4 regions of the Pararhizobium capsulatum DSM 1112 genome follow, and region 3 is predicted to be linked to each of the others. Evidence: predicted binding sites of a transcription regulator. Region 3 holds the regulator's gene; each other region holds the start of a gene.
What was found. Region 3 encodes PhoB, which activates phosphate uptake and scavenging genes when phosphate is short. Its sites were predicted from a motif close to TGTCATNNANCTGTCAT; they were not measured.
Positions count from the first base shown of each region.

Region 1: QO002_RS09995 (esterase-like activity of phytase family protein) is a predicted target of PhoB. The motif match lies at 1,917-1,933, and genes of this name have one in related genera.
Region 2: QO002_RS24065 (ceramide glucosyltransferase) is a predicted target of PhoB. The motif match lies at 1,715-1,731, and genes of this name have one in related genera.
Region 4: olsB (l-ornithine N(alpha)-acyltransferase) is a predicted target of PhoB. The motif match lies at 2,265-2,281, and genes of this name have one in related genera.

Region 1 covers NZ_JAUSVF010000001.1:2,079,023-2,083,376, forward strand. The annotation lists gene lon (endopeptidase La) at 1-1,329, shown strand, start outside; gene hbs (non-specific DNA-binding protein Hbs) at 1,546-1,818, shown strand; gene QO002_RS09995 (esterase-like activity of phytase family protein) at 1,983-4,172, shown strand; gene QO002_RS10000 (MarR family winged helix-turn-helix transcriptional regulator) at 4,293-4,354, opposite strand, start outside.
Region 2 covers NZ_JAUSVF010000002.1:799,904-804,257, reverse strand. The annotation lists gene QO002_RS24075 (aminotransferase-like domain-containing protein) at 1-659, opposite strand, end outside; gene QO002_RS24070 (DMT family transporter) at 769-1,632, shown strand; gene QO002_RS24065 (ceramide glucosyltransferase) at 1,816-2,964, shown strand; gene QO002_RS24060 (D-arabinono-1,4-lactone oxidase) at 3,045-4,286, opposite strand.
Region 3 covers NZ_JAUSVF010000001.1:1,012,777-1,017,130, forward strand. The annotation lists gene QO002_RS04780 (GNAT family N-acetyltransferase) at 1-145, opposite strand, end outside; gene QO002_RS04785 (rhodanese-like domain-containing protein) at 149-586, opposite strand; gene ftrA (transcriptional regulator FtrA) at 645-1,676, shown strand; gene phoB (phosphate regulon transcriptional regulator PhoB) at 1,677-2,360, opposite strand; gene phoU (phosphate signaling complex protein PhoU) at 2,464-3,177, opposite strand; gene pstB (phosphate ABC transporter ATP-binding protein PstB) at 3,251-4,066, opposite strand; gene pstA (phosphate ABC transporter permease PstA) at 4,079-4,354, opposite strand, start outside.
Region 4 covers NZ_JAUSVF010000001.1:895,169-899,522, reverse strand. The annotation lists gene QO002_RS04240 (NADP-dependent malic enzyme) at 1-1,128, shown strand, start outside; gene olsB (l-ornithine N(alpha)-acyltransferase) at 1,337-2,215, opposite strand; gene QO002_RS04230 (hybrid sensor histidine kinase/response regulator) at 2,320-4,354, opposite strand, start outside.

The sequences.
Region 1 (4,354 bases), 1.1 Mb from region 3:
AAGACCTCGCTCGCCAAGTCGATCGCCAAGGCGACCGGCCGCGAGTACGTGCGCATGGCGCTCGGTGGGGTTCGTGACGAAGCTGAAATCCGCGGTCACCGCCGCACCTATATCGGCTCGATGCCCGGCAAGGTCATCCAGTCGATGAAGAAGGCGAAGAAGTCCAACCCGCTCTTCCTGCTCGATGAAATCGACAAGATGGGCCAGGACTTCCGCGGCGATCCGTCATCGGCTCTCTTGGAGGTGCTGGATCCGGAACAGAACTCGACGTTCATGGACCACTATCTTGAAGTCGAATACGACCTGTCCAACGTGATGTTCATCACCACGGCCAACACGCTGAACATTCCAGCGCCCCTGATGGACCGCATGGAAGTGATCCGCATCGCCGGCTATACCGAAGAGGAAAAGCTGGAAATCGCAAAGCGGCATCTGCTGCCGAAGGCGATCGCCGATCACGCCCTGCAGCCCAAGGAGTTCTCGGTCACCGACGGTGCTTTGACCGCGGTGATCCAGACCTACACACGGGAAGCCGGTGTTCGCAGCTTCGAACGCGAACTGATGAAGCTCGCCCGCAAGGCCGTGACCGAGATCCTCAAGGGCAAGACCAAGAAGGTCGAAGTCACTGCGGAAAACATCAATGACTACCTCGGTGTTCCGCGCTATCGCCACGGCGAGGCCGAGCGCACCGACCAGGTCGGCGTGGTCACCGGTCTTGCCTGGACGGAAGTCGGCGGCGAGCTGCTGACGATCGAAGGCGTCATGATGCCCGGCAAGGGCCGCATGACCGTCACGGGCAACCTGAAGGACGTGATGAAGGAATCGATTTCGGCGGCGGCCTCCTATGTCCGCTCGCGTGCGATCGACTTCGGCATCGAGCCCCCGCGCTTCGACACCAGCGACATCCACGTGCACGTGCCGGAAGGTGCGACACCGAAGGATGGTCCGTCTGCCGGTGTTGCCATGGCGACAGCCATCGTCTCGATCATGACCGGCATTCCGGTCAACAAGGACGTGGCGATGACCGGCGAGATCACGCTTCGTGGTCGCGTGCTGCCGATCGGTGGCCTGAAGGAGAAGCTGCTTGCGGCTCTTCGCGGCGGCATCAAGAAGGTGCTGATCCCGGAAGAAAACGCCAAGGACCTGGCGGACATCCCGGACAACGTGAAGAACAACATGGAGATCATTCCGGTCTCGCTGGTCGGGGAGGTTCTCCAGCATGCACTTCTGCGCATGCCGGTGGCCATCGAATGGGATCCGGCCAAGCAGGCACAGCCGATCGCGAGGCCAGATTCGGTCGACGAAGCGGGCTTGACGGTGGCCCATTAAGTGCCTTTTTCCGGCCTTCTTTCGGGGGCCGGAACCCCTCAAAATCGATAAAACGTGGAAGACCGGCATTTTTGCCGGTCTTTTTTTGTAAAACTGCTCGCAAAGCCTTGCATTCCTAGGCGTTCGGGGCGATTGGGATTGCCAAGGCGGGGCAGCGATCAAGCTCTCCCGGCTTGAAATTGAGTCGTTTCGAACCAGTATGAAAGGGGTGGAAACATGAACAAGAATGAGCTCGTGTCGGCCGTTGCTGAGAAGGCCGGACTTTCGAAGACGGACGCGTCCTCTGCAGTGGATGCACTCTTCGACGTTATCCAGGCAGAACTGAAGAACGGTGGCGACATTCGCCTCGTCGGCTTCGGCAACTTTTCGGTTAGCCGCCGCGAAGCATCCAAGGGTCGCAACCCGTCGACCGGCGCAGAAGTGGACATTCCGGCACGCAATGTGCCGAAGTTCTCTGCCGGCAAGGGTCTGAAGGACGCCGTGAACTAAGCTTCATGTTTCATCTGCAGCGCCGCGGTCTCGTGCCGACGGTTCGATAGCAGGTTGATTGGAGGTCCGGGTTTCCCGGGCCTCTTTTTTGTTTGCGCTGTCATGCCCCTGTTACAGTGAAATCGCAAAACCCTGCCGTGTTCGAGAACCGGAGAGGGATTCCAATGAAGACACTTTCTATCACCGCAGCGCTTGCCGCCGTGCTCGCCGCATCGACATCGGCGATTGCTGTCGCCGAGCCCGTATTCAACCGTGTTGCTTCCTTTGCTGTTGCTGACAGTCTGCCGGCCGAAACCGACAGGAAGACGCCGACGTCTTCCGAAATCATTACAGCCAGCGAAGATGGCAACACGCTCGTTTATTCCGACAGCCCCCTGAAGGCGATCGGCTTCATCGACATCACTGACGCCAAGGCTCCTAAGGCCGGCGGAATCGTTTCGTTCGAAGGCGAGCCCACCTCGGTCGCAGCTGTCGGGGGCAAGGTTCTGGCTGCCGTCAACACCCGAGAGAGCTTCACCAAGCCGTCGGGCTTCCTCGCCGCAGTCGACCTCGCCAGCAAGAATATCGATGTGAAGTGCGATCTCGGCGGGCAGCCGGATTCCGTTGCGATCAGCAAGGACAAGACACTTGCCGCCATCGCCATCGAGAACGAGCGTGATGAAGACGTCAATGACGGCCAGATCCCGCAGATGCCGGCCGGTGACCTTGTCATCGTTTCGCTGAAGGATGGCCTGCCTGATTGCGGCACGCTGAAGCATGTCACCCTGACCGGCCTTGCCGAAGTTGCAGGCGATGACCCGGAGCCGGAATTCGTTGCCTTCAATAGCAAGAACGAGATCGCCCTGACGCTTCAGGAAAACAACCACATCGTCATCATCGACGGCAACACGGCAACGGTGACCGGACACTTCTCCGCCGGCACCGCCGACCTGACGGGCATAGACACCCAGAAGGACGGCGCGCTGTCGTTCACCGATGATGTTGCCGGCGTCAAGCGCGAACCCGATGCCGTCAAGTGGCTCGATGACGACCGCATTGTCATCGCCAACGAAGGCGACTACGAAGGCGGCTCGCGCGGTTTCACAATCTTCGACAAGGCCGGCAAGGTTCTGTTCGAATCGGGTTCCAGCTTCGAGCATGCGGTCGCCAAGCTTGGCCACTATCCGGACAAGCGTAATTCCAAGGGCATCGAGCCGGAAGGTCTCGAAGCTGCGACCTTCGGGGAAGACAAGCTGTTCTTCGTCCTGGCTGAACGTGCGTCCGTCGTCGGCGTCTACAAGGATACCGGTGCCGAGCCGGAACTCCTGCAGATCCTGCCATCGGGCGTTTCGCCGGAAGGCGCTGTCGCCATCCCTGGCCGCAACCTGCTGGCAACCGCCAACGAAGTCGATCTCGTCGAAGATGGCGGCGCCCGCTCGCATGTCATGATCTACGAACGTGCTGAAGGCACTGCCGCTTATCCGCAGATCGTCTCCGCCGAGAAGGATGGTGTTCCGATTGGCTTCGGCGCACTCTCCGGTCTCGCTGCGATCAAGGATGAACCCGGCAAGCTCCTTGCTGTCAGCGACTCGGTTTACTCGTCGCAGCCGCGCATCTTCAAGATCGACGCAACCCAGAAGCCGGCGGTGATCACCGACGCGCTCACCATCACCCGCGATGGCGCTCCGGCTCAGAAGCTCGATATCGAAGGCATCGTTGCCGATGGTGAGGGCTTCTGGCTCGCTTCGGAAGGCAACAGCGACAAGCTCTATGCCCACGCGCTGCTGCAGGTCGATGCCAAGGGCAAGATCAAGAAGGAAGTCGCCATTCCGGAAGAACTGCGCGCAAACGAAATCCGCTACGGCTTCGAAGGTATCACCAGCGTTGGCGAAGGCGACGACCAGACACTCTGGATGGCTGTTCAGCGCGAATGGAAGGATGACGAGAAGGGCTTCGTGAAGCTCGTTTCCTACAAACCGGCAAGCGAAGAGTGGGGCGCCGTGCGCTATCCGCTCGAAGCGACGGCTGAAGGCTGGGTCGGTCTCTCGGAGATCACCGTTCACGGCGACCGAGCCTACATCATCGAGCGCGATAACCTGATCGGCAATGCTGCAAAGCTGAAGAAGATCTACAGCGTTGCCCTCGCCGACCTGAAGCCTGCCAAGCTCGGCGGCGAACTGCCGGTCGTCAAGAAGGAAGAGGTCAGCGACCTCATCCCCGAGCTGAAGTCGCTGGGTGGCTACGTCGTCGACAAGGTTGAAGGCTTTGCCGTTGATAGCGCCGGCAATGGTTATGTCGTTACCGACAATGACGGCGTCGACGGCTCGTCCGGGGAAACGCTGTTCTTCTCCATTGGTACCATGGACGCGATGTAATCGATCTTTGCAACGGCTCTACCCGTCAACATGAATGTTTTCGGGTAAAGCCTTCGGACTGCGAAGCGAAAGGCCGGGCATGATGCTCCGGCCTTTTTTCGTTTTGGGGTCTGGCTAAAGTCAGTGTTTTTTTTCGTCTTCGCGGCGCAGGCGGATGTCATCCGCCTTCCGCACGAGACTGT
Region 2 (4,354 bases), on a different contig from region 3:
ATTTTTGCCCTGTGGGCGCGGAGCAGGGCATGAAAATTGAAGTAGCAGGGATCGTCGATGAGAACTGTGTCGCCTGCTTCGAGAAGCAACCGGCAGATGAGGTCGATCGCTTGCGTGCCCGATTCCGTCAGCATGATCTGATCGGGAAACGCTTCCATGCCCCGTTCGGCCATGCGCCGCGCAATGAGCTGCCTCAGTGACGGCAGGCCGAGCGGTGAACTGTAGTCGGCCAGGACCGGTCCTTCCGCCCGCGACATGGTCCGAAGGGCGCGACGCATGCTTTGCTGCGGTAGCCAGCCCGAGGGAAGCCAGCCGCAGCCGGGTTTCAGGATGTCGTCGCTCGTCTCCAGGGATTGGCGGGAAACCCAGAAAGGATCGACGACCCGATCCAGCTGGGGACCAGCTTCAACGAGCGAAAAGGGTGCGGCCTGGCCTGCCACATAGAAGCCGGATCCGGGCCTGGACAGGATGGCGCCTTCGCCGACAAGCCGCTCATAGGCGTCGACCACTGTCGACGTCGACACTTTCAGCGCTGCGGCGAGGCTGCGTACCGAGGGCAGCTTGGCGCCGGGCGTGAGGCTACGCCCCGCGATCCTTTGCCTGATCGTGGCCATCACCATGACCACCCGCGTCGCGCCGCCTGTCTTTTCCCCGGTCATCTGTACTGCTTCCACATCCATAACAGTTTGACGAAACTGTATCAGAGTGTCGCTGGCCCCACCATCCATCTTCGGAGATAACGGCGCAAAGCATGAGGAAGATGTGATGATGGATAAAACAACGTCTGGACTGTTGAATGGCTTGGTTGGTGTGGTGATCTTCAGCGGCTCGCTGCCTGCGACCCGTGTTGCGGTCATGCAGTTCGATCCCGTATTCCTGACCGTCGCGCGCGCCGCCACCGCCGGCATTCTTGCTCTGGCATTGCTGGTCGTTTTTCGGGAAAAGCGTCCTCAAGGCCGCGATTTCCTGTCTTTGGCCGTCATCGCAGGTGGCGTGGTCGTCGGATTTCCGCTCCTCACGGCGCTGGCGCTGCAACACGTGACATCAGCCCATTCGATCGTTTTTATTGGCCTCCTGCCGCTTGCAACAGCGCTGTTTGGCGTTCTTCGCGGAGGTGAAAGGCCAAAGCCGGCCTTCTGGTTCTTTTCTGCGCTCGGCAGTGTTCTGGTTGCTGGCTTTGCCGTGACGCAGGGGATTTCGACGTCGCCTGTTGGCGACATGCTGATGCTGGCGGCTGTCGTTGTCTGCGGTCTCGGTTATGCCGAGGGCGGCCGGTTGTCGCGGACGCTTGGCGGTTGGCAGGTCATTTCCTGGGCGCTTGTCCTGTCGTTGCCGCTGACGATTGCTGTGTCGCTTTACACGATGCCCCCCAGCTTCGCGGAGATCGAGACGCCTGCGCTGATCGGATTGGCCTATGTCTCGTGCTTCAGCATGCTGATCGGTTTCATCTTCTGGTATCGTGGGCTTGCCCAGGGCGGCATTGCCGCCGTCGGGCAACTGCAATTGCTGCAGCCCTTCTTCGGTCTGGCGCTGGCGGCAACCTTGCTGCACGAGTCCGTAAGCTGGTCGATGCTGGCCGTGACGGTGGCTGTCATCCTTTGCGTCGCTGGTGCGCGAAAATTCGCGAAATGAACGGGGTCCAGGCTCTCCGCGTCGAAACGTCCTTGGAAAAAGCCTTGCAAAAGATGAACGTGTCGATCACGCGCCACCCTCGTGTCATCGCGATGTCATGTGACAATGGTGTCTCTCGGACAGGATGAACGCTGCCTGTTGCGCTGAATCGGCGCAATTGGCGCCTGACTGGAGTAATTGCGCATGGAGATGGCACTCAGCCTTGCTACAGGATTTCTCGTGGCTCTCAACCTGGCGAGCGTCGTGGTCGCCGGCCGGCGAATGACATCGAAGCATGCGCCTTCGCCGATCATCTCCGGTAACCCGCCAGTCTCGATCGTCGTGCCGATGCGCGGGATCGAAAACTTCACGACGGAAACGCTGCAGGCCGCTTTCCAGCTGAACTGGCCCGACTATGAACTGATCTTCTGTGTTGCGGATGTCGATGATCCGGTTCTCAGGGATATCCGCAAGATGATCGCCGCGCATCCTCTCGTGGAGGTGCATATCCTTACCGGAGACGATCGGATCAGCGCCAATCCGAAGCTCAACAATTGCGTCAAGGGCTGGCGGGCGGCGCGCCATGACTGGGTCGTCCTTGCCGATTCCAATGTGCTCATGCCTGCGGATTATGTCCAGCACCTGCTTGCGGGCTGGCGGAAGAATACGGGCGTGGTCTGCTCCACGCCCATCGGCTCGCGTCCGGATGGTTTCTGGGCTGAAGTCGAGTGTATGTTCCTCAATACCCAGCAGGCGCGATGGCAATATGCCGGCGAAGCGATCGGTTTCGGCTTCGCCCAGGGCAAGAGCATGCTTTGGTACAAGCCGATGCTGGACGCAAACGGCGGCATTCAGGCGCTCAACGCCGAGATTGCCGAGGATGCAGCGGCAACCAAGCTGGTGCGCCGGACTGGCCGGAGCGTCCATCTGGTATCCTGCCCGTTCGACCAGCCCCTCGGCCGGCGCAGCATGCATGACGTGTGGTCGCGTCAGTGCCGCTGGGCGCGGCTTCGGCGCGTGACGTTTCCAGGCTTGTTCACCCCGGAAATCGTTCTAGGCGCCTTTCCGCCTTTGCTTCTCGGGCTTCTCGCCGCTGCTTCGGCAGACATCGGTCTCCCGGCGATGGTTCTCCTGATTGCCGCCTCCATCTACCTGCCGGAAATGGCGCTTGCTGCGGCAAAGGGCTGGCGGCTTTCCCGATGGTCCCTGCCCGCCATGATCGTCAGGGATGTGATGATGCCCTTGATCTGGGTCCGCAGCTGGATTGGCGGAACCATCGACTGGCGAGGCAATACGATGACGATTGGCACCGCGGTCTGCGAACTGAGCGAAACCCCGGTTCACTCAGCCTAGAATTTGTCAGGGAAAAGTGGGGACCGGTTGTTCCGAAAAGACATCCTCCAGGGCATGACGTCTCCCGGCCTGCGTGGCTTCTAGCTGAAAACAACGTCTTCGAGCCACGGATTGGAGAATTTTCCGCTCGGGTCCAGCCGCTCACGGAGCTGTTTGAAGCGCGCGATCATGGGATAGCGGCCGCCCATCGGCGTGCGCGAAAACACCTTGCCCCAGTGTGGCAGGGCATCGAAGGGCGCTAGCGCGTCTTCGATAAGGCGAACGGCAGTCTCAACTGCGACCTGATCGCGGACCCAGGTGAAATGCATGGAAAGCGTGTCGCGCTTGTATTGCGGGCTGAGCCAAAGAGCGTCGGCCGCCACCGTCCGAAACTCGGCGACCTGGGCTAGGTGGGCAAAGCTCTTGCGAATGGATGCAACGGCCTCGATGGCGGCTGCCGCATGGTGCCGCGGAACATGGAATTCCGACTGGATTTCATCGCCGTTGCTCGGCGTAAAGCCCATTTTGAAATGGGACAGCCGATCTGACCAAAGGCCACGGGCGCCCAGCTGGTCCGTGGCATTTTCGGGATCGACGCCGCTGATTGGATGTCGTTTCACCGCCGCCAGCGTGGCGCCGAATATCTCGTCGGGCAGGGGTTTCGATGGTTCGGCGCTCTTTACCCAGACCTGACCTGCGGTGTCGCCCCAGGCCGTGAAAACGCTGACGCTGTACCCGGTCGCCATGATGGCATCGAGATTGTCGAGCAGCGCGGCCCATCCCAGACCTTCGTAGACGCTCTGGGAAACCTCGAAGGCGGGCTGGGTATCAAGCGTCACCCGCGTGACGACACCGAGCGCTCCCAGATGAACCACCATGCCGTCGAAATCCGGATCGCCGCGTTTCGTGGTGAGAAGCTTGCCGTCGGCCGTGACGATCTCCAGGCCGCTGACGGCGGTTGCCAGATTGCCGTTGCCATCACCCGAGCCGTGCGTGGCTGTCGCGATCGCCCCGGCGATGGAGATATGCGGCAGGGACGCGAGATTGTGTACCGCCAGCTTGTGGTTCGCAAGAAATGCAGCAAGGTCCCCATAGGTCGCGTGGCCGGCGATCGACACCTGCCCGCCATCGGCCTCGATGACAGGATCAAGCGGCATGTGCCCCAGCACAATCGCCACATCACCATCGGCAATCGCGTTGAAGGAGTGGCGCGAACCCAGAACTTTCAACCGCGACGCGGTGGCGACAGTCGATTGCAATTCCTCACGTGAAAAGGGCATAAGGCAATCGCGAAACCCGTAGTGATAACTCTTTGACCAATTGGTGCGGGGGATCTGGGTCATGCTGTTGTCCTAGCCTATCGATTCTGCCGGCGACTTTATCGCAAGCAGGTTGCGATGGAAGTGGAGAA
Region 3 (4,354 bases):
CAAGACCGTGCTCGATAACATCTGCCGCCGTGACCCGGAAATCGTCAATATATCCTTCGAAGACTGCGAGGCTGCGCATCAGATCGAGCACCTCCTCCACATCCCGATGCTCGAAAGGTCGGATTTCCAGGTCATTGTTTGTCATTTTCTACTCCGCTGCGATGGGAAGCGCGTTGATGTCGCCGGGCTCAGACCCTGCTGCGAAGGGAAGACCTTCGTCGGCCCAGCCGGTGATGCCGCCAATCATGATCTTAACAGGCCGGCCGAGCCGCGCCAGCTTGAGAGCTGCTTGATCGGCGCCGTTGCAATGGGGACCGGCGCAATAGACGACGAAGATCGTTTCCATTGGCCACGCTGCCATGCGCCCGGCGCTGATCTCGCGATGGGGCAGGTGGAGCGCGCCGGGTACGTGGCGGCGGGCATAGGCTTCCGGGGACCCGACGGAGTGAAGAAGCGCGAAATCCGGCTCGCCGGTGCGAAGAACGGCGGATACGTCGGCGCAATCGGTCTCGACGGAAAGTCTCTGCAGGAAATGAGCGATGGTAACCTCCGCGGATGCGGGCGGTATTTCGGTGACGAAGCTCATGATTGTCTCCTTGGTTGCTGTCATCATCTGGATACGCCGGCGTCCGTGGGATTGGCAGATGGCAGTTTTGCCATATAGTGTGAAGATCATGCCAGATTTGAACCGACACCCGAAACCGCCAAGCCCGCTCGTCGTAGCACTCGCCTACGATGGTCTCTGCACCTTCGAATTCGGTGTTGCGGTCGAGGCTTTTGGGCTTCCGCGGCCGGAAATGGGGGCGGACTGGTATCGCTTTGCCGTGGCCGGGGTCGATCCCGGCGAGATGCGAGCGGCCGGTGGTGTGCGCATTGTCGCCGACGGCGGTCTCGATTTGCTGGCGGAAGCCGGGACAATCATCGTGCCCGGCTGGCGCGGCGTCGATGCGCCCGTGCCGGATGCGCTGTGCGAAGCCTTGGCGGCGGCGCATGGACGTGGAGCGCGCATTCTCTCGATCTGCTCGGGCGTCTTCGCGCTGGCGGCGGCAGGCCTGCTGGCGGGGCGACGTGCCACAACCCACTGGCGTTATACGGATGCGCTGAAACAGCGTTATCCGGATATTCACGTGCAGCCTGATGTTCTCTACGTCGATGAAGGCACGGTCCTGACTTCAGCCGGGAGCGCTGCCGGCATCGATCTCTGCCTGCACCTCATTCGTCGTGACTACGGAATGGTCGCGGCCAATATGGTGGCCCGACGTCTTGTCGTCCCGCCGCACAGGGATGGTGGACAGGCGCAGTATATCGAGCGTGCTGTGCCGTTACCTCACGAAAGCGCGCGCCTGGGACCGCTTCTCGATCATATCCGCAACAATCTCGGTGCCGATCACAGCGTCGCGTCGCTTGCGAATATCTCCGGCATGAGCACTCGCACCTTCCTTCGGCGCTTCGAGGCGGCGACGGGAACGACGCCGGCGCAATGGGTTCTGCTGGAGCGCCTGACGCGGGCACGCGACCTATTGGAAAATTCCGCGACCCCGATCGACAGGATCGCCGAGCTGGCGGGTTTTGGTGCCGCTGCCACCTTGCGCCATCATTTTCGGCGACACTATGCGACAACACCGACAGCCTATCGCGAGACCTTTGCTGGCCCCGCGATTGCCGAGGCAGGATAGTCAGCTTTCCAGGGAATAGCCGGCGCCGCGCACCGTGCGGATGACGTCCTGCATGTTCGAAAAGTTCAACGCCTTGCGCAGACGACCGACATGGACGTCAACGGTGCGTTCATCCACGTAGATGTCGTGGCCCCACACCCCGTCCAGCAGCTGCGAGCGCGAGAAAACACGGCCGGGAGAGGCCATGAAGAATTCCAGAAGGCGGAATTCTGTCGGGCCGAGGCGGACTTCGCGGGTCTTGCGGTGAACCCGGTGCGTTTCGCGGTCAAGCTCGATATCGCCGCATTTGAGGAGCGTGGAAAGTACCTCCGGCCTTGCACGGCGCAGCATCGCCTTGACCCGCGCCATCAGCTCCGGCGTCGAGAAAGGCTTGACCACATAATCGTCCGCGCCGGTGGCAAGGCCACGTACCCGCTCGCTTTCCTCGCCACGCGCCGTCAGCATGATGATGGGTAGGCGCTCGGTCTCGGCCCGCTGGCGCAGACGACGGCATAGCTCGATGCCGGAAACGCCGGGCAGCATCCAGTCGAGAATGAGCAGGTCCGGTAAGCGCTCCTGCAGGCGCATTTCGGCTTCGTCGCCGCGATTGATGGTATCGACGTCGAAACCTTCGGCTTCCAGATTGTAGCGGAGAAGAACGCTGAGGGCTTCCTCATCTTCCACAACGGCAATTCTTGGCTGCATGATCAACTCCTTGGGCGCTTTCGCAAAGGAAGAGCGCTCGCCGGACCTTCCCTGGTCCGGCGTTCAATCTAGGTCATTTTCAACATTTGCCGCGCCGCCGCGGTCAGTTGCCGATTGCGCCCACGGTATTGGCCGTGTCGTCCTTCGGCCGTTCGCCAACCGGCTGCGCGCCCGTCGCCATGTAATAGATGGTCTCGGCGATGTTGGTTGCGTGATCGCCGATACGCTCGATGTTCTTGGCGCAGAAAAGAAGATGCGTGCAGGGCGTGATGTTGCGCGGATCTTCCATCATGTAGGTCAAGAGTTCGCGAAAAAGCGACGTGTAGATCGCGTCGATCTCGCCGTCGCGTTCCCGGATGCTGTTGGCCTTTTCCGGCGAGCGGGATGCATAGACATCCAGCACTTCCTTGAGCTGCACCAGGGCAAGCTCGGCAAGGTGCTCGAGGCCACGGGCAAGCTGACGCGGCAGGCTGGCGTTGGCGACGGCAATAACGCGCTTGGCGGTGTTCTTGCCGAGGTCGCCGACGCGTTCCAGATCGGCAGCGATGCGGATCGATCCCATGATTTCGCGCAGGTCGGCCGCCATCGGCTGGCGCTTGGCGATGGTGATGATCGCCTTTTCACCGATCTGACGTTCTGCCTCGTCCAGCACGACGTCATCGGAGATGACCTTTTGGGCAAGGGCGAGATCGGCGTTGACGAGGGCGCGGACAGAATCGCCGACCATCTGCTCGGCCAGGCCGCCCATCTCGGAAATCCGGCGTGAAAGATATTTCAGGTCTTCGTCATAGACGGAAACAATATGTGTAGAGCTCATCGTCGTTCCTTCGGATCATGGTCAGTTTCCAGGTGTCCGCCGCTTGGCCAGTGGCTGGCGGCAGACCGCATCGTCAGCCGAAACGGCCCATGATGTAGTCCTGGGTGCGCTGGTCGTCCGGGTTGGTGAACATCTTGTCGGTATCGTTCTCCTCGACGAGATTGCCGAGGTGGAACATGGCGGTGCGCTGCGAAACGCGGGCTGCCTGCTGCATCGAGTGCGTGACGATGACGATCGTGAAGTTGGCGCGCAGTTCGTGGATCAGTTCCTCGACCTTTGCGGTTGCGATAGGGTCGAGAGCCGAGCAGGGCTCGTCCATCAGGATTACTTCCGGGCTGACCGCAACGGCGCGTGCAATGCACAGACGCTGCTGCTGACCACCCGAGAGGCCGGTGCCCGGCTCATGCAGGCGATCCTTCACCTCGTTCCAGAGGCCGGCTTTCTGCAGGCTCTGCTCGACCACCTGGTCGAACTCCGCCTTCGAGCGGGCGAGACCGTGGATACGCGGGCCGTAGGAGACGTTCTCATAGATCGACTTGGGGAACGGGTTCGGCTTCTGGAACACCATGCCGACGCGGGCACGCAGTTCCACGACGTCGATCGTCGGATCGTAGATATCGTCTTCGTCGAGCGTGATCTTGCCGGTCACGCGGCAGCCGTCGATCGTGTCGTTCATGCGGTTCAGCGTGCGCAGGAATGTCGACTTGCCGCAGCCCGAAGGGCCGATCAAAGCGGTGACGGTGTTTTCGCGGACGTTGAGGTTCACATCGAAAAGAGCGCGCTTCTCGCCGTAATAGACGGAAACATCCTTGCCGATCATCTTGTAGGGTATGGTATTCATTTTCTGCTCGAGAGCCTTTTCGACTGCTGCTTCGGACATCATGTTCATGTTTCTACCTCACTACCAGCGACGCTCAAAGCGACGCCGCAACAGGATTGCGCCAAGGTTCATGACGACGAGGAATACCAGGAGGATGATGATCGCTCCCGACGTCCGTTCGACGAATGCACGTTCTGCTTCATTGGCCCACATGTAGATCTGCACGGGCAGGGCAGTGGAGGGCTCCATCGGCGAGCCAGGATAATCGACGACGAAGGCGACCATGCCGATGAGCAGCAGCGGGGCGGTTTCGCCAAGCGCATGGGCAAGGCCGATGATCGTTCCGGTCAGAACGCC
Region 4 (4,354 bases), 120 kb from region 3:
TACATCATTCCCGTGCCCTTCGATCCCCGCCTGATCTCGGCCATTCCGGTCGCTGTCGCCAAGGCGGCGATGGAAAGTGGCGTTGCCCGCAAGCCGATCCCGGATCTTGCCGCCTATGGCCGCCAGCTGTCGGCGCGGCGCGACCCGATCGCCTCCACCCTGCAGCGCATCTACGAGCGCGTCCGCCGCCAGCCGAAGCGCATCGTCTTTGCCGAAGGCGAAGAAGTCAGGATGATGCGCTCGGCGCTCGCCTATGCCAACCAGGATCTCGGCACCGCCCTTCTGCTCGGCCGCGAGGACCGGATGCGCGAAATAGCCGAGCGCGAGGGTATCGACCTCGACCGGCCCGGCATCGAGCTGGTCAACGCCCGCCTTTCCAAGCGCACCGGCGCCTATACCGACTATCTCTATGCCCGCCTGCAGCGGAAGGGCTATCTCTTCCGCGATGCCCAGCGCCTGATCAACAACGACCGCAACCATTTTGCCGCCTGCATGGTGGCGATGGGCGATGCCGATGGCATGGTGACGGGCATCACCCGCAACTATTCCACCGCGCTCGATGACGTGCGTCGCTGCATCGATCCGAAACCCGGCCACCGGGTGATCGGCGTGTCGCTGGCGCTCTGCCGCGGCCGCACGGTGCTTGTTGCCGATACGGCGGTGCACGACATGCCCACCGCGCAGGAACTTGCCGATATCGCCGAGGAAGCCGCAGGCCTTGCCCGCCGTCTCGGCTATTTTCCGCGCGTGGCGATGCTTGCCTATTCGACCTTCGGCCATCCTTCCGGTGAACGCTCGGAGCGGGTACGCGAGGCCGTCGATATCCTCGACAAGCGCCGCGTGGATTTTGAGTATGACGGGGAAATGGGAGCCGACGTTGCGCTCAATGCCCAGGTCATGGAGCAATACCCCTTCTGCCGCCTGTCAGGCACAGCAAACGTGCTGGTCATGCCGGCTTTCCACTCGGCTTCGATCTCCACCAAGATGCTGCAGGAACTCGGTGGCTCGACCGTGATAGGCCCGCTGCTTGTCGGCCTCGACAAGTCGGTGCAGATCGTCTCGATGGCGGCCAAGGATTCGGATATCGTCAACATGGCGGCACTGGCCGCCCATAATGCCGGGATGTAAAATCTGGCGGCGCTGAAACGAAAAAAGCCCGCTCCGGTTTCCCGGGCGGGCTTTTTCATGCGAAATGCCGACCTTGATCAAATACTTCAGGACATAATGTCCCACAATACACGCCACTCAATACCAAATGATGATCAAAAGCTGCTAGTCACACTGAGATGAAATCAAATATATTGCAGCGCGTCAATCTATTTTGCATTGCAGCATTTTAACTGGCGAAACGTGTTGCATCCGCGCCATAGTAGTTGAGGTACCGGCCGGAAATGTTGTTGATCGGCAGGACGATCAGCACATCGGTCGTCTTGAAGGCGTGGTCGACGACAGCGCCCTCGCCGACCATCGCACCGAGGCGCATGTAACCCTTGATGAGCGGCGGCAGGGCAGACAGCGCCTTGCGCGTATTGATCGCTTCCGCCGGCATCAGGTCCATTGTTCGAAACAGCTCCGGGCGGGCGGAAACCTGCCACTCGCCACTGACAGCAACGGTGTGATGAAGGAAGGACAGCGCCAGCGCATGCACTTCCGGAATATTGCCGGGGAAGGAACCACAGCCGAACATCGCATCGACGCCGTGCTTCAACGCATAGGCCCAATTGCCCTGCCAGAGCAGCTCGACCGTCCGTTTGGTGCGATAGTCGGGCAGGACGCAGGAGCGGCCAAGCTCCATGAAACTCTTGCCAGGATGGCGGTCGAGGAGTGACTCGATCTCGAATTCCGAGGCCGAATAAAAGCCCCCGGTGCGACGTGCAACGTCCTGGCGCAGAATGCGGTAGGTGCCGACGATCTGTTCTTCGGCATCGCCTTCGATGGCGGTGTCAAGCACCAGCAGATGGTCGCAGACGACATCCCATGCGTCGATATCGCGCTTTCGGCGCGCAGCATCCGGCGTCGGCTTTGCCTTCATCTCTTCGACGAAGACGCGGTAGCGAACGGCCTGTGCGGCATCGATCTCGGAGTTGGAACGCGCAAGCCGGGTTTCCAGCGTGCCGATCCGGCCAAGGATGTCTCCAGCAGGAGCCACAGAAGTCCGGACGCGCAACTGCGGCTGCTCAATCAAGCCGGTCCGATCCAAGATTTCTATCGTCATTTCCGCTGATCCTGATCACTTCGTTCTGCCCGGCTTAAACCATGTTTCTGCGACAGCATAGTGACATGGCGAGCGCAGGAAAACCGTCTGGGGATGACGTTTCATCATCTGAGCAGACGCTCTATTTCTGCCGTCAACCGCGCCGGTTCCACCGGCTTTGGAAGCACGGCGCTGGCGCCTGCCGCGATCAGGGTTTCCCGGGTTTCGTCGCTCGTGTCCGATGTCAATACGATCACCGGGATAGAGCCACGGCGGTACCCCGTTCGCTCTTCCTGGCGCAAGCGCTCGAGCATGTCGAGACCCGTGCCGCCGGGCATGTTCAGATCGGTAACGATCAGTTCCGGCATCATGCGCTCGGATGCCGGCGCATCGAAGAGCACCGTCGCAAGCGCCCCGAAATCCCCCACCGGCCGGACGGTATGTCCGGCCTTTTCAAGAATCGAGCGTATGATCAGCGCATTGACCGGATCGTCTTCAGCAAGAAGCACCCCCTGGCGCGCGGGTTCGATGCGCAGGGTTGGCACTTCGCGCAGCATCGGCCTGTTGTCGTTGATCGCGTCGCGCACTTCCATACCCTTCATCCGTCCCCTCAAAACCTCGACAAGCGACCGCTCGCGCAGGGGCCGGATCAGCCATGCCTGATAGCCATCGATCTGGTTCATCGGACGACCGTTGCGCTCTTCCGGATTGACGAGGTAGATGCGCCGGAGATTGAGCTGCGCCAGACCGGGAAGATCGGCCAACAACCGGCGGAACTGCGCGGCATGGCGATGATCGACGATGATATCGGTGAGCGATGCCTGGCCGGATGCCGCCCACCCCGCATGTATCTGCGCATCGCCGAAGGTTTCGGCACGCACGCAATGCCCGCCAAGCGTCGTCACGGTTTCGAAGAGGGCGCGGGATGCAGGTCCGCCTGGCGCCATGACCAGAACGCGCGATCCCTCCAGCGTGCCCTTGCGGCCGTGGGCCGAGGCCGGCCGCTCGCAGGCATTGACCGGAAAGCGGATATCGAACGTGGTTCCCCTGCCCGGCTCGCTGGAGAGCGTCAGGCTGCCGCCGAATTGCTCGATGATCCGCCGTGAGATCGCAAGCCCGAGGCCTGAACCGCCGCTGCGTTGGAGATTATCACCCGCCTGCTCGAACTCGTCGAAAACACGCGCCTGCTCTTCGCGGTTCATGCCCGGACCGGTATCCTCAACACGAACAAGAAGCGTGCTGCCGACCAGATCGGCGCTGACGAAGACGCCGCCCGTGTGGGTGAATTTCACGGCATTGCCGATGACGTTGAACAGAACTTGCCGAAGCCGGGCGGCATCGAACTCAAGCAGTCCCGGCACACTGGCGCTGATGGTTGCGCCGATCTCGATGCCCTTCTCATGGGCGCGGCTCGACAGCATCTCCACCACGCTTTCGATGGTGTGGCGCACCGCTTCCTGCGATGGACGGAGCTGGAAGCGGCCTGCCTCGATAGAGGAGAAGTCAAGCAGGTCATCGACAAGCTGGACGAGTGCGTGGCCCGACTGGCGCATGCCGGCAAGGTAGTTCTTCTGTTCGCCGGTCAGGCGCGTCTGGCTGATCAGGTGGGTGACGCCGAGAATGCCGGACAGGGGCGTGCGGATTTCATGGCTGACAGTCGCAAGCAGCCGCGATTTCGCCTGGCTGGCATTTTCCGCGCGTCGGCGGGCGTCGTCGCTCTCGCGCGCCACCCGGCTTTCTTCGGTGATATCGCGGGCAATGCTGTGCATCATCAACATGCCGCTGCCCGACTGGCGGGCCATGACATCATGCCAGTCGAAGACGCGCAGGCCGATGACCGTCGCGATCCGCACCCGGTAGTGATGTGGTTCGGGCATTGGTTCGAATTCGATCCCGAGCGCCTCGCAGGTCATGCCTTCCGGGCGAGATTGCCCCGTCACGCGACGGAACACGCCATTGGCCTCGACGATCTTGCCAGCGGGCTCGCGTACGAGCGCAATGTCGCCAAGCGCGTCGTGGATTGTCGATAGCAGCCCGGAGGCTTCGCTGCGTTCCCATTTGCGATCGCTGACGCGCTCGCTCAACGGCACGTTTACGGCGATCGGAGATGTGGATTTCAACGAGCGATACCAGTCAATCAGCAACACTGCCGCGCCGGCC